3 regions of the Rahnella sp. AN3-3W3 genome follow, and region 1 is predicted to be linked to each of the others. Evidence: predicted binding sites of a transcription regulator. Region 1 holds the regulator's gene; each other region holds the start of a gene.

Region 1 (3,284 bases):
TATCGCTGGGGAGGAACTTCTCCGAATACCGGTTTTGATTGCAGCGGTCTGGTCTATTACGCTTACAAAGATTTGATCCGCATTAAAATGCCGCGCACGGCAAACGAGATGTACCACCTGCGCGATGCAGCGCCGGTGAAACGTGGCGAACTTGAAAGCGGTGATCTGGTGTTCTTCAGAATCAACAACCGCGGCGCAGCGGATCATGTGGGTGTTTATGTTGGCAACGGCAAATTTATCCAGTCGCCAAGAACCGGTGAAGACATCAAAATCACCTCACTGGGCGACGATTACTGGCAAGACCACTATGTTGGCGCGCGTCGGGTGATGACCCCAAAAACAATCCGATAATAAACAATTCGTTAAGTCTGAGGTTTCGCTAATCAGCCATTGAATAGCACTTAACGAAGAGTTTCTGCAGGGAAGAGTATCGGCGGTAACGGTCACTGCGTAAAATTGAAAAGGGCGATTCCTGTGAAAGGTATCGCCCTTTTTTGTTGCGTCTCACTACTGTCTTAGTGCCAGATTAGTTCATCACTGCCGTGAAGCTGAAAGCGATAATCATGAGCAAAGCGCATACCGTGGTGATCAACGATAATTTCAGGTTGCTGTCCATCAAACCCCCTTTCGGATCAAGTTGTGGCGTTTCTTTTAGCCACACTAAATGTGTGCCAACGCATTTTCGCATAATTCACTTTTAAAATCTTCTGCTGAATGACAATGCGAACATGACAATTTTACTTCCACTTTCATGCATTATAAGAGAAAATTGTCGGTTAACACGCCTGTGTGCCGGTCGATTTCACCCGAGAGCATTTCACGCCTCATTCTGAAGAATCCACCCAATGATTACACTGCCCTTTTAGATGTCCGCAGTGTAATCAACGCAAGCAAACGATTAACATAATGCTAACGTGCTGAAGCACGGAAGTTCAGGAGTCATTCTTTACATGGCAACGATTAAAGATGTCGCAAAGCGCGCTGGCGTTTCCACTACAACCGTGTCGCACGTCATCAATAAAACACGTTTCGTCGCCGAAGAAACCAGGGAAGCGGTGCTGCTTGCCATTAAAGAGCTACATTATTCTCCGAGCGCCGTAGCCCGTAGTCTTAAAGTGAATAACACCAAGACGATTGGTCTGCTGGCAACCTCCAGTGAAGCGCCCTATTTCGCCGAGGTGATTGAAGCCGTCGAGAACAGCTGCTTCTCCAAAGGCTATACGCTGATCTTGTGTAACTCGCACAATAATCTGGAAAAACAACAGGCCTATCTGCAAATGCTGGCGCAAAAACGCGTCGATGGTCTGCTGGTGATGTGCGCAGAATACCCTGACGAATTACTCAATATGCTTGAAGAGTATCGTTCGATTCCGATGGTGGTGATGGACTGGGGCGAAGCGCGTAAAAACTTCACCGACAGCATTATCGATAATGCTTTCGAAGGCGGTTATATGGCCGGACGCTATCTGATCGAACGAGGGCATCGTGATATTGGCGTGATCCCGGGACAGCTGGCGCGTAACACCGGCGGCGGTCGTTTCCAGGGTTTTGTCAAAGCGCTGACGGAAGCCAATATCCCGCTTCGTGAAGAATGGGTGGTTCAGGGCGATTTCGAGCCGGAGTCAGGTTATCAGGCGATGCATAAGATTCTGATGCAGAAACAACGCCCCACCGCCGTCTTTTGCGGGGGCGATGTCATGGCAATGGGCGCAATCTGCGCCGCTGATGAGCTCGGATTGCGCGTTCCGCAAGATATTTCGGTGATTGGCTACGATAACGTGCGTAATGCGCGGTACTTCTCTCCGGCACTGACGACCGTCCATCAGCCGAAAGAACGGTTGGGTGAGATGGCCTTTACTATGTTACTCGACCGCATCGTCAGCAAACGTGAAGAATCACAGACCATCGAGGTGCATCCGAAACTGGTTGAGCGTCGTTCGGTGGCCGATGGCCCGTACCGTGACTATCGCCGTTAATGTTTGCCTTTAATCTTTTATAACGCCTGCTTTTGCAGGCGTTTTATTTCTCAGTCCCGCAACCATTCACGGTTCATCGTTTCTGTATCACCCATATACTCCAGCAACCACGCCAGTGAAGGTGACGGATTACTCTGGTCCCACGTGAGGCAACACGGGCTGTCAGGGAAGATATTCTCCAGCGCCAGAACCTGCAAGGTCTGCTGCTCAATGCGATGGCTCACGCGATGTACCGGCATCATTCCCACACATAAACCTTCACTCAGACATTCAAGCGCGCAGGTCCAGTCCGGCACAACCAGACGCCGTTGGTTATCAAGCGTCCAGGTATCACGCTTGGGCAACGTCCGCGAGGTATCTTCAAGACATAATGCGGGATAAGGCCTGAGCTGGTCATCACTGAGCGCACCCGGTAACTGCGCCAGCGGATGCTGCGAGCTGACCACGCAGTGCCAGTCCATAAACCCCATATCGCGAAAACTGAAACGTCCACCAACCGGTATCGCACGCGTCGCACCGATTGCCACATCAGCACGTCCGTCAACCAGTGCGTCCCACACACCATTAAACACTTCGGAATGAATAATCAGTTCCGTGTCAGGAAAATGACGATAGAAATCCAGCACCAGTCGCCGGGTTCTTGCCGGTTTAACGATTCTGTCGACAGCAATACGTAACTCGCCCCGCCAGCCGTTGGCAACCTGCTGACACTGGCGTCGTGTAGCTATCATTTTTTTTATCAGAACCCGCGCTTCATCCACGAAAACTTTGCCCGCTGGCGTTAAAACGACGTCACGGTGTCGACGTTCAAACAAGGGCACCGCCAGCCATTGTTCGAGCTGACGAACGGTGTAGCTGATGGCAGAAGGCACCCGATGTAGATCCTGTGCCGCCGCACTGAAGCTTCCGGTTCTTGCCACCGCATCAACGACTTCCAGAGCGTATTCTGACCACATACTTTAGCCTTCAATATTTTTGATAGCAGAGTGCAAATATTAACGTTTCACAACGCTGTTATCAAAGCGTTAAAATCTGCCTCCGAACAGATCCCTGCATCAAATCATCTGCAATAAATAAATTAACGAGATAATAATGAAACCCTCCTTTGGATTTATGCTCTATCTGGCTGGCCTGAGCATGCTCGGCTTTTTAGCCACAGATATGTACCTCCCTGCGTTCAGCGCAATGCAAACCAGCCTGATGACCAGTCCGGGAATGATCAGCGCCAGCCTGAGTATTTTTCTCGGCGGATTCGCCATCGGACAATTGCTGTGGGGACCGCTGTCAGACCGCATTGGCCGCAAACCG
Region 2 (3,284 bases), on a different contig from region 1:
CACTACCGGATATCCCTGACCCAGCTGAGCCTGTAGCGCCGCCTTCTGCGCCTGCTGCTTCTCTTTTTCCATCAGATACCCCACCAGACTGAGCTGATAGCGGCGGATATTTTCCACATAATTATACGCCTGCGTGCCGCGGGCATAACCGTAAGTCGTCCGGCTTAAGAAGCGTTTCTGATTAAGCATCGGCAGCCGTTGTTTCACATCCGCCCAGCTGTCCGGATTCCCCTTTTGCTGTGCGGTCAGCTTGCGCGCGTCCAGCATATGGCCGTAGCCCATATTATATGCCGCCAGTGCAAACCAGATCCGTTCATCCTGCGGAATAGATCCCGGCATTTTATCCATCAGATGCGACAGATACTGCGCACCGCCACGGATACTTTGTTCGGCATCTGTCCGGTCATCGACATTCAGCCCGCCAGCCGTCGCGCGGGTCAGCATCATTACGCCACGCACACCGGTCGGTGATTTCGCCAGCGGATCCCAGTGAGATTCCTGATAAGCGATAGCGGCCAGCAAACGCCAGTCGATGTTCTGAGCATATTTTTCAAACAGCGGCTGCAAATCCGGCAGCGTCGTGTCGATGGCGTTCAGGAAAGTACGGGTATCGACATAATCGAAATCGCCCACGTGCCCGAGGTATTTTTCCTCCAGTTTTTCCAGCGTACCGTCCTCTGAAATCTGACTGAAGAAATCCAGCATAGCGGCAGCAAGGCTGTCGTCATCAGGTTGTTTGCGGTAATACCAGGTGACCGGTTCATCGTCTGTGGCATCAAAGGCCACCGCAAGGCGCGGATAGACACGCTGCATCAGGGCGATAGTGACCGAATCCCCCAGCGTATAATCGAGTTTGCCGTTTTCAACCTGTTGTAACAGGTCGCGGGGTGACAATTTATCGGTGGTGGTCCAGGTGAGGTCTGGATATTTTTGGCTGGCAGCCTCCAGCGTGGCGATATGCGCACTGCCGGCAGACACTACCAGCGAGCCTTTGATGTCGGCGAAACTTTTCGGGCGCACGGCACCCTGCCGGTAAACCAGCTGCTGCGATACGGAATAGTATTCCGGGCCGGCGCGGTAGTTTTTCAGGCGCTCATTGTTGTACACCAGACCGGAAGCCAGCATGTCGGTTTTACCATGGTCAAGATCGTCGAACATGCTCTCGATGGTGGTGTGCTGAGAAATCACCAGCTTCACGCCCAGATAATCTGCGAAGCGTTTAGCCAGTTCATAATCGAAGCCCAGATTGCCTTCAGGGGAGTCCATAAAAGTCAGTGGAGAATTGAGCGTGCTGACGCGCAATTCTCCACGGGATTTTATCTGATCCAGCTGGTCACCTTCACCTCTGTGCCACGGCACGGCAGGCCACAAGGCCAGTGCCAGTAACAGGGCGGCGATCCCCATCAGAACATAATTAATTTTTAGTCGCGTCAAATAGTTATCTCGCTGCGGCGCTCTTGTTTTTTTACGCTATGCTGTGCAGTTAGTATGGTTATATCCCCAGTGCTGACGCATTTTGCTCAACAAAACGGCAGTCTGCAACTTTATTCATAATAGCCATGATAATGGTAAGGCTATAAAGGAATATGAAGTTTCCCGACGCAAACGGTTTCGTCGGACGCCAGCTTTCTTTATAATAGCCCGCGTTTTCCCCCTGTTGCGCCCAATGAAGCACTGTGGTCAGTGTCTTCGAAGACGAGAGATCTGTGATTATGGAAATACTGCGTGGTTCGCCCGCTTTGTCGGCTTTTCGCATTAACAAATTGTTGTCCCGTTGTCAGGAAGCACATCTTCCGGTCAGCGATATCTACGCCGAATATGTACACTTTGCCGACGTCAGCGCACCGCTGAATTCGGACGAACAAACCAAGTTACAACGCCTCCTGAAATACGGTCCTTCTCTCGCTGAACACGCTCCTTCTGGTCGTTTATTGCTGGTCACCCCGCGTCCGGGCACCATTTCTCCCTGGTCTTCCAAAGCTACCGACATCGCCCACAATTGCGGTTTGTCACAGGTTCTGCGCCTTGAGCGTGGTCTGGCATTTTATGTTCAGGCACCGCAACTGACCGAAGCACAGTGGAACGAACTGGGCGCATTGCTGCATGACCGCATGATGGAAACCGTGTTTACCCGTCTGGAAGACGCCAGCGCGCTGTTCGCGCAGCATCAGCCAACCCCGGTGCAACATGTGGATATCCTCGGCGTTGGCCGTGGCGCACTCGAAGCCGCCAACACCAAATTAGGTCTGGCGCTGGCGCAGGATGAAATTGATTACCTGATGGAAGCCTTTACGTCGTTGGGGCGCAACCCGACAGACATCGAATTGTATATGTTCGCACAGGCCAACTCAGAACACTGCCGCCACAAAATCTTCAACGCAGACTGGATTATCGACGGCGAAACCCAGCCGAAATCCCTGTTCAAGATGATTAAAAACACCTTCGAACAGACCCCTGATCACGTGCTGTCCGCGTATAAAGATAACGCCGCCGTGATGGAAGGTTCGCAGGTCGGTCGTTTCTACGCCGATGCGAAAGACGGTCTGTACGATTTCCATCAGGAGCAGGCGCATATCCTGATGAAGGTAGAAACCCATAACCACCCGACGGCGATCTCTCCATGGCCGGGTGCGGCAACCGGTTCAGGCGGTGAAATCCGTGACGAAGGTGCAACGGGGCGCGGCGCAAAACCGAAAGCCGGTCTGGTTGGTTTCTCTGTTTCCAACCTGCGCATTCCTGGCTTTGAACAGCCGTGGGAAGAAGATTTCGGTAAGCCGGATCGTATCGTTACTGCGCTGGATATCATGACCGACGGCCCGCTGGGCGGCGCAGCGTTTAACAACGAATTTGGTCGTCCGGCGCTGCTGGGCTACTTCCGTACTTACGAAGAAAACGTCAACAGCCACAACGGCCCTGAGCTGCGCGGTTACCACAAACCGATCATGCTGGCCGGTGGTATTGGCAACATCCGCGCGGATCACGTGCAGAAAGGTGAAATCACCGTTGGCGCAAAACTGATTGTGCTGGGTGGTCCGGCGATGAATATCGGTCTGGGCGGCGGTGCGGCTTCTTCCATGGCATCGGGTCAGTCTGACGCGGATCTGGATTTTGCTTCCGTACAGCGCGACAACCCGGAAATGGAACGCCGTTGTCAGGAAGTGATCGACCGTTGCTGGCAGCTGGGCGAAGCCAACCCGATCCTGTTTATCCATGACGTCGGTGCCGGCGGTTTATCCAACGCCATGCCGGAACTGGTCAGCGATGGCAACCGTGGTGGCCGTTTC
Region 3 (3,284 bases), on a different contig from region 1:
GAGGGTGAAGACGCGCCTTATGATGCCAGGCTACTCATTTTTACTGCGGTTAAATCAAATTTCCGCAGTTAAAATTAGGTTGCTATTTATTACCACAATCATTGGTTTTATCAATATTATTTGTGTAGATATAATAAAAATTTAATGTTTCAGATCTAAGAAATGCTGCGTTTGATGCATTATTTGTCATTACGGCAGCAGGAACAAAAGTGCGCAGATATCGCCGACATGTTCGCTTTATTCCTGAATAACATATTGTCAGACGGTGCTTTGAAGGACGGTGGTAAAATCACGAGAGTGAGTGATAAGGTGACTGAGGTGTTTAAATGGCGGAGTTTATGCAGGTTATTGCATGATTATGCGAATGGCGTTTTCAGGGACTTTTTGGTGAGTTTCGCCCGTCAAGTTCCAGTTCTGTCGGCGGTTTAACACAAAACCCTACGTTTAGTAACCTGAAACCGGATAGCTTTTACTGATATTAACCGGCCTGTATCATAATTTTCTAATTATGAGGCAATTTCGCTGGCTCCCTCATGGCGGGGCCGATAACCTGATTCTGTTTCATGGCAGAACCCCTATAAGAAGAGAGTAATTATGAGTAACGCTGATATTCGCATGGCCATTGTTGGCGCAGGTGGCCGCATGGGCCGGCAGCTGATTCAGGCCGTATCCGATGCCGATGGCGTGGTGTTGGGCGCAGCGCTGGAACGTTCGGGTTCTTCCTTAGTGGGTGCCGATGCGGGTGAACTGGCCGGTGTCGGTACTATGGGCATTAAAGTGCATGACAATCTGGATGCTGTGACGAACGACTTCGATATTTTGATCGACTTCACCCGTCCGGAAGGCACGCTGGCGCATCTGGAATTTTGCCAGAAGCACCATAAAGGCATGATTATCGGGACCACGGGCTTTGATGATGCCGGTAAGGCCGCAATTAAGCAGGCTTCGGAGATCATTCCGGTCGTTTTTGCCGCCAACTTCAGCGTTGGCGTGAATGTTGTCCTCAAGCTGCTGGAAAAGGCGGCCAAAGTCATGGGCGATTACACGGATATTGAAATCGTGGAAGCGCACCACCGTCATAAAGTTGATGCACCATCAGGTACAGCACTGGCGATGGGTGAAGCAATTGCCGGTGCATTAGGCCGTGATCTCAAAGAGTGTGCGGTCTATGCCCGTGAAGGTTATACCGGTGAACGTGATCCAAAGAGTATTGGTTTTGCCACGATTCGTGCAGGCGATATCGTCGGTGAACACACCGCGATGTTTGCAGATATCGGTGAGCGCGTTGAGATAACGCACAAGGCTTCCAGCCGCATGACATTCGCAAATGGCGCTGTTCGTGCGGGTAAGTGGCTTTCTTCACATAAAGCCGGTCTTTATGACATGCGAGACGTGCTTGGTTTAGAAAATTTGTAAAAGATGATTTAGATGTGATGTGGTTGTTTTGGTCATAATGTTTTGATAAAAGGGCAGTTCCTTGATTGCCCTTCTCTTTTTTTTAAAAAATAAGTGTTTAGCTTGTTTTTGTCTCTGTGTTGTCATTTTTATGGTGTTTTCACTGGTTTTATCTGATGTATTGCATGTTTTTTGAACGCGACCACTCTCCGGTTCTGTAACAATTCCCCTTTTCTCGTCATTTTCCACACATCCTCTCCCGCAAACGGTTACTATGGCGACTTAGTCACTATTTTTATGCCAGTCAGAGAGCCTTTTCTCTGAGTTGTACGAAAAGAAGAGAAATATTGGTGCTTTTGGTAGACAAACCGTACTGCCATCATTAGAATGCGCGCAATTTGCCAAAAATTGCCTTTGGGAGCGATTTTTGCATTGATTTAGATCGGGTTATCTGAATTAATATGCAGATATTGTGATTTATTATTCTTGGAGGATGCTTTGATAAAGTCAGCGCTATTGGTTCTGGAAGACGGAACCCAATTCCACGGTCGGGCCATCGGGGCAGAAGGGTCGGCAGTGGGGGAAGTGGTCTTCAATACGTCGATGACCGGTTATCAAGAAATCCTCACTGATCCTTCCTATTCCCGCCAGATTGTCACTCTCACTTATCCCCATATCGGTAATGTCGGCACTAACGCCGCTGATGCAGAATCCTCCGCAGTACACGCTCAAGGCCTGGTCATTCGCGATTTACCTCTGATTGCCAGCAATTACCGCAGTGAAGAAAACCTCTCTGATTATCTCAAGCGCAACAACATCGTTGCCATCGCCGATATTGATACCCGCAAACTGACCCGCCTGTTACGTGAAAAAGGCGCACAGAACGGCTGCATCATTGCGGGCGATTCACCGGATGCTGAACTGGCGCTGCAAAAAGCCAAAGCGTTCCCGGGGCTGAAAGGGATGGATCTGGCGAAAGAAGTGACGACGACAGAATCCTACAGCTGGCAGCAAGGCAGCTGGACGCTGGAAGGCGAACTGCCGGAAGCGAAGAAATCTGAAGAGCTGCCATTCCATGTGGTGGCGTACGACTACGGCGCGAAGCGTAATATCTTGCGCATGTTGGTGGATCGCGGTTGCCGCCTGACTGTGGTTCCTGCGCAAACGCCGGCAGAAGAAGTGCTGAAGATGAATCCGGACGGTATCTTCCTGTCCAACGGCCCGGGTGACCCGGAGCCATGTGATTACGCGATCGCGGCGATCAAATCCTTCCTGGAAACTGACATTCCGGTATTCGGCATCTGTCTCGGTCACCAGTTACTGGCACTGGCCAGCGGCGCGAAGACCGTAAAAATGAAGCTCGGCCACCACGGCGGTAACCACCCGGTAAAAGATATCGATAAAGATATCGTGATGATCACCGCGCAGAACCACGGTTTTGCAGTTGATGAAACCGGTCTGCCTGCCAACCTGCGCGTGACCCACAAATCACTGTTCGACCACACGGTGCAGGGAATTCATCGCACCGATAAAGCGGCGTTCAGCTTCCAGGGGCACCCTGAAGCCAGTCCGGGCCCGCACGATGCGGCACCGCTGTTCGACCACTTCATTGAACTGATTGAAGCTTTTCGCACTACCAATAAAAACGACGCCACTCTTACAGGCAAATAAATCAGGAGCAAGAAAAAATGCCAAAACGTACAGACATAAAAAGCATCCTGATCCTGGGCGCCGGCCCGATTGTTATCGGCCAGGCTTGTGAATTTGACTACTCGGGTGCGCAGGCGTGTAAGGCGCTGCGTGAAGAGGGTTACCGCGTCATTCTGGTGAACTCCAACCCTGCGACTATCATGACTGACCCGGAAATGGCCGATGCGACTTACATCGAG

Evidence for each region. Region 1 encodes PurR, which represses purine synthesis genes. Its sites were predicted from a motif close to CANGCAAACGTTTGCNTG; they were not measured.
Region 2: a site for PurR is predicted at 1,599-1,616, ahead of purL (phosphoribosylformylglycinamidine synthase). Genes of this name have one in related genera too.
Region 3: a site for PurR is predicted at 1,654-1,671, ahead of carA (glutamine-hydrolyzing carbamoyl-phosphate synthase small subunit). Genes of this name have one in related genera too.

Annotation. Positions count from the first base shown of each region.
Region 1 is NZ_JYDG01000020.1:39,773-43,056, forward strand. Features, by position in the region: gene UC15_RS07830 (C40 family peptidase) at 1-351, shown strand, start outside; gene UC15_RS26240 (YnhF family membrane protein) at 527-688, opposite strand; gene purR (HTH-type transcriptional repressor PurR) at 951-1,976, shown strand; gene punR (DNA-binding transcriptional activator PunR) at 2,027-2,932, opposite strand; gene punC (purine nucleoside transporter PunC) at 3,069-3,284, shown strand, end outside.
Region 2 is NZ_JYDG01000026.1:47,616-50,899, forward strand. Features, by position in the region: gene mltF (membrane-bound lytic murein transglycosylase MltF) at 1-1,434, opposite strand, end outside; gene purL (phosphoribosylformylglycinamidine synthase) at 1,710-3,284, shown strand, end outside.
Region 3 is NZ_JYDG01000004.1:169,556-172,839, reverse strand. Features, by position in the region: gene dapB (4-hydroxy-tetrahydrodipicolinate reductase) at 595-1,416, shown strand; gene UC15_RS25610 (hypothetical protein) at 1,402-1,644, opposite strand; gene carA (glutamine-hydrolyzing carbamoyl-phosphate synthase small subunit) at 1,894-3,066, shown strand; gene carB (carbamoyl-phosphate synthase large subunit) at 3,084-3,284, shown strand, end outside.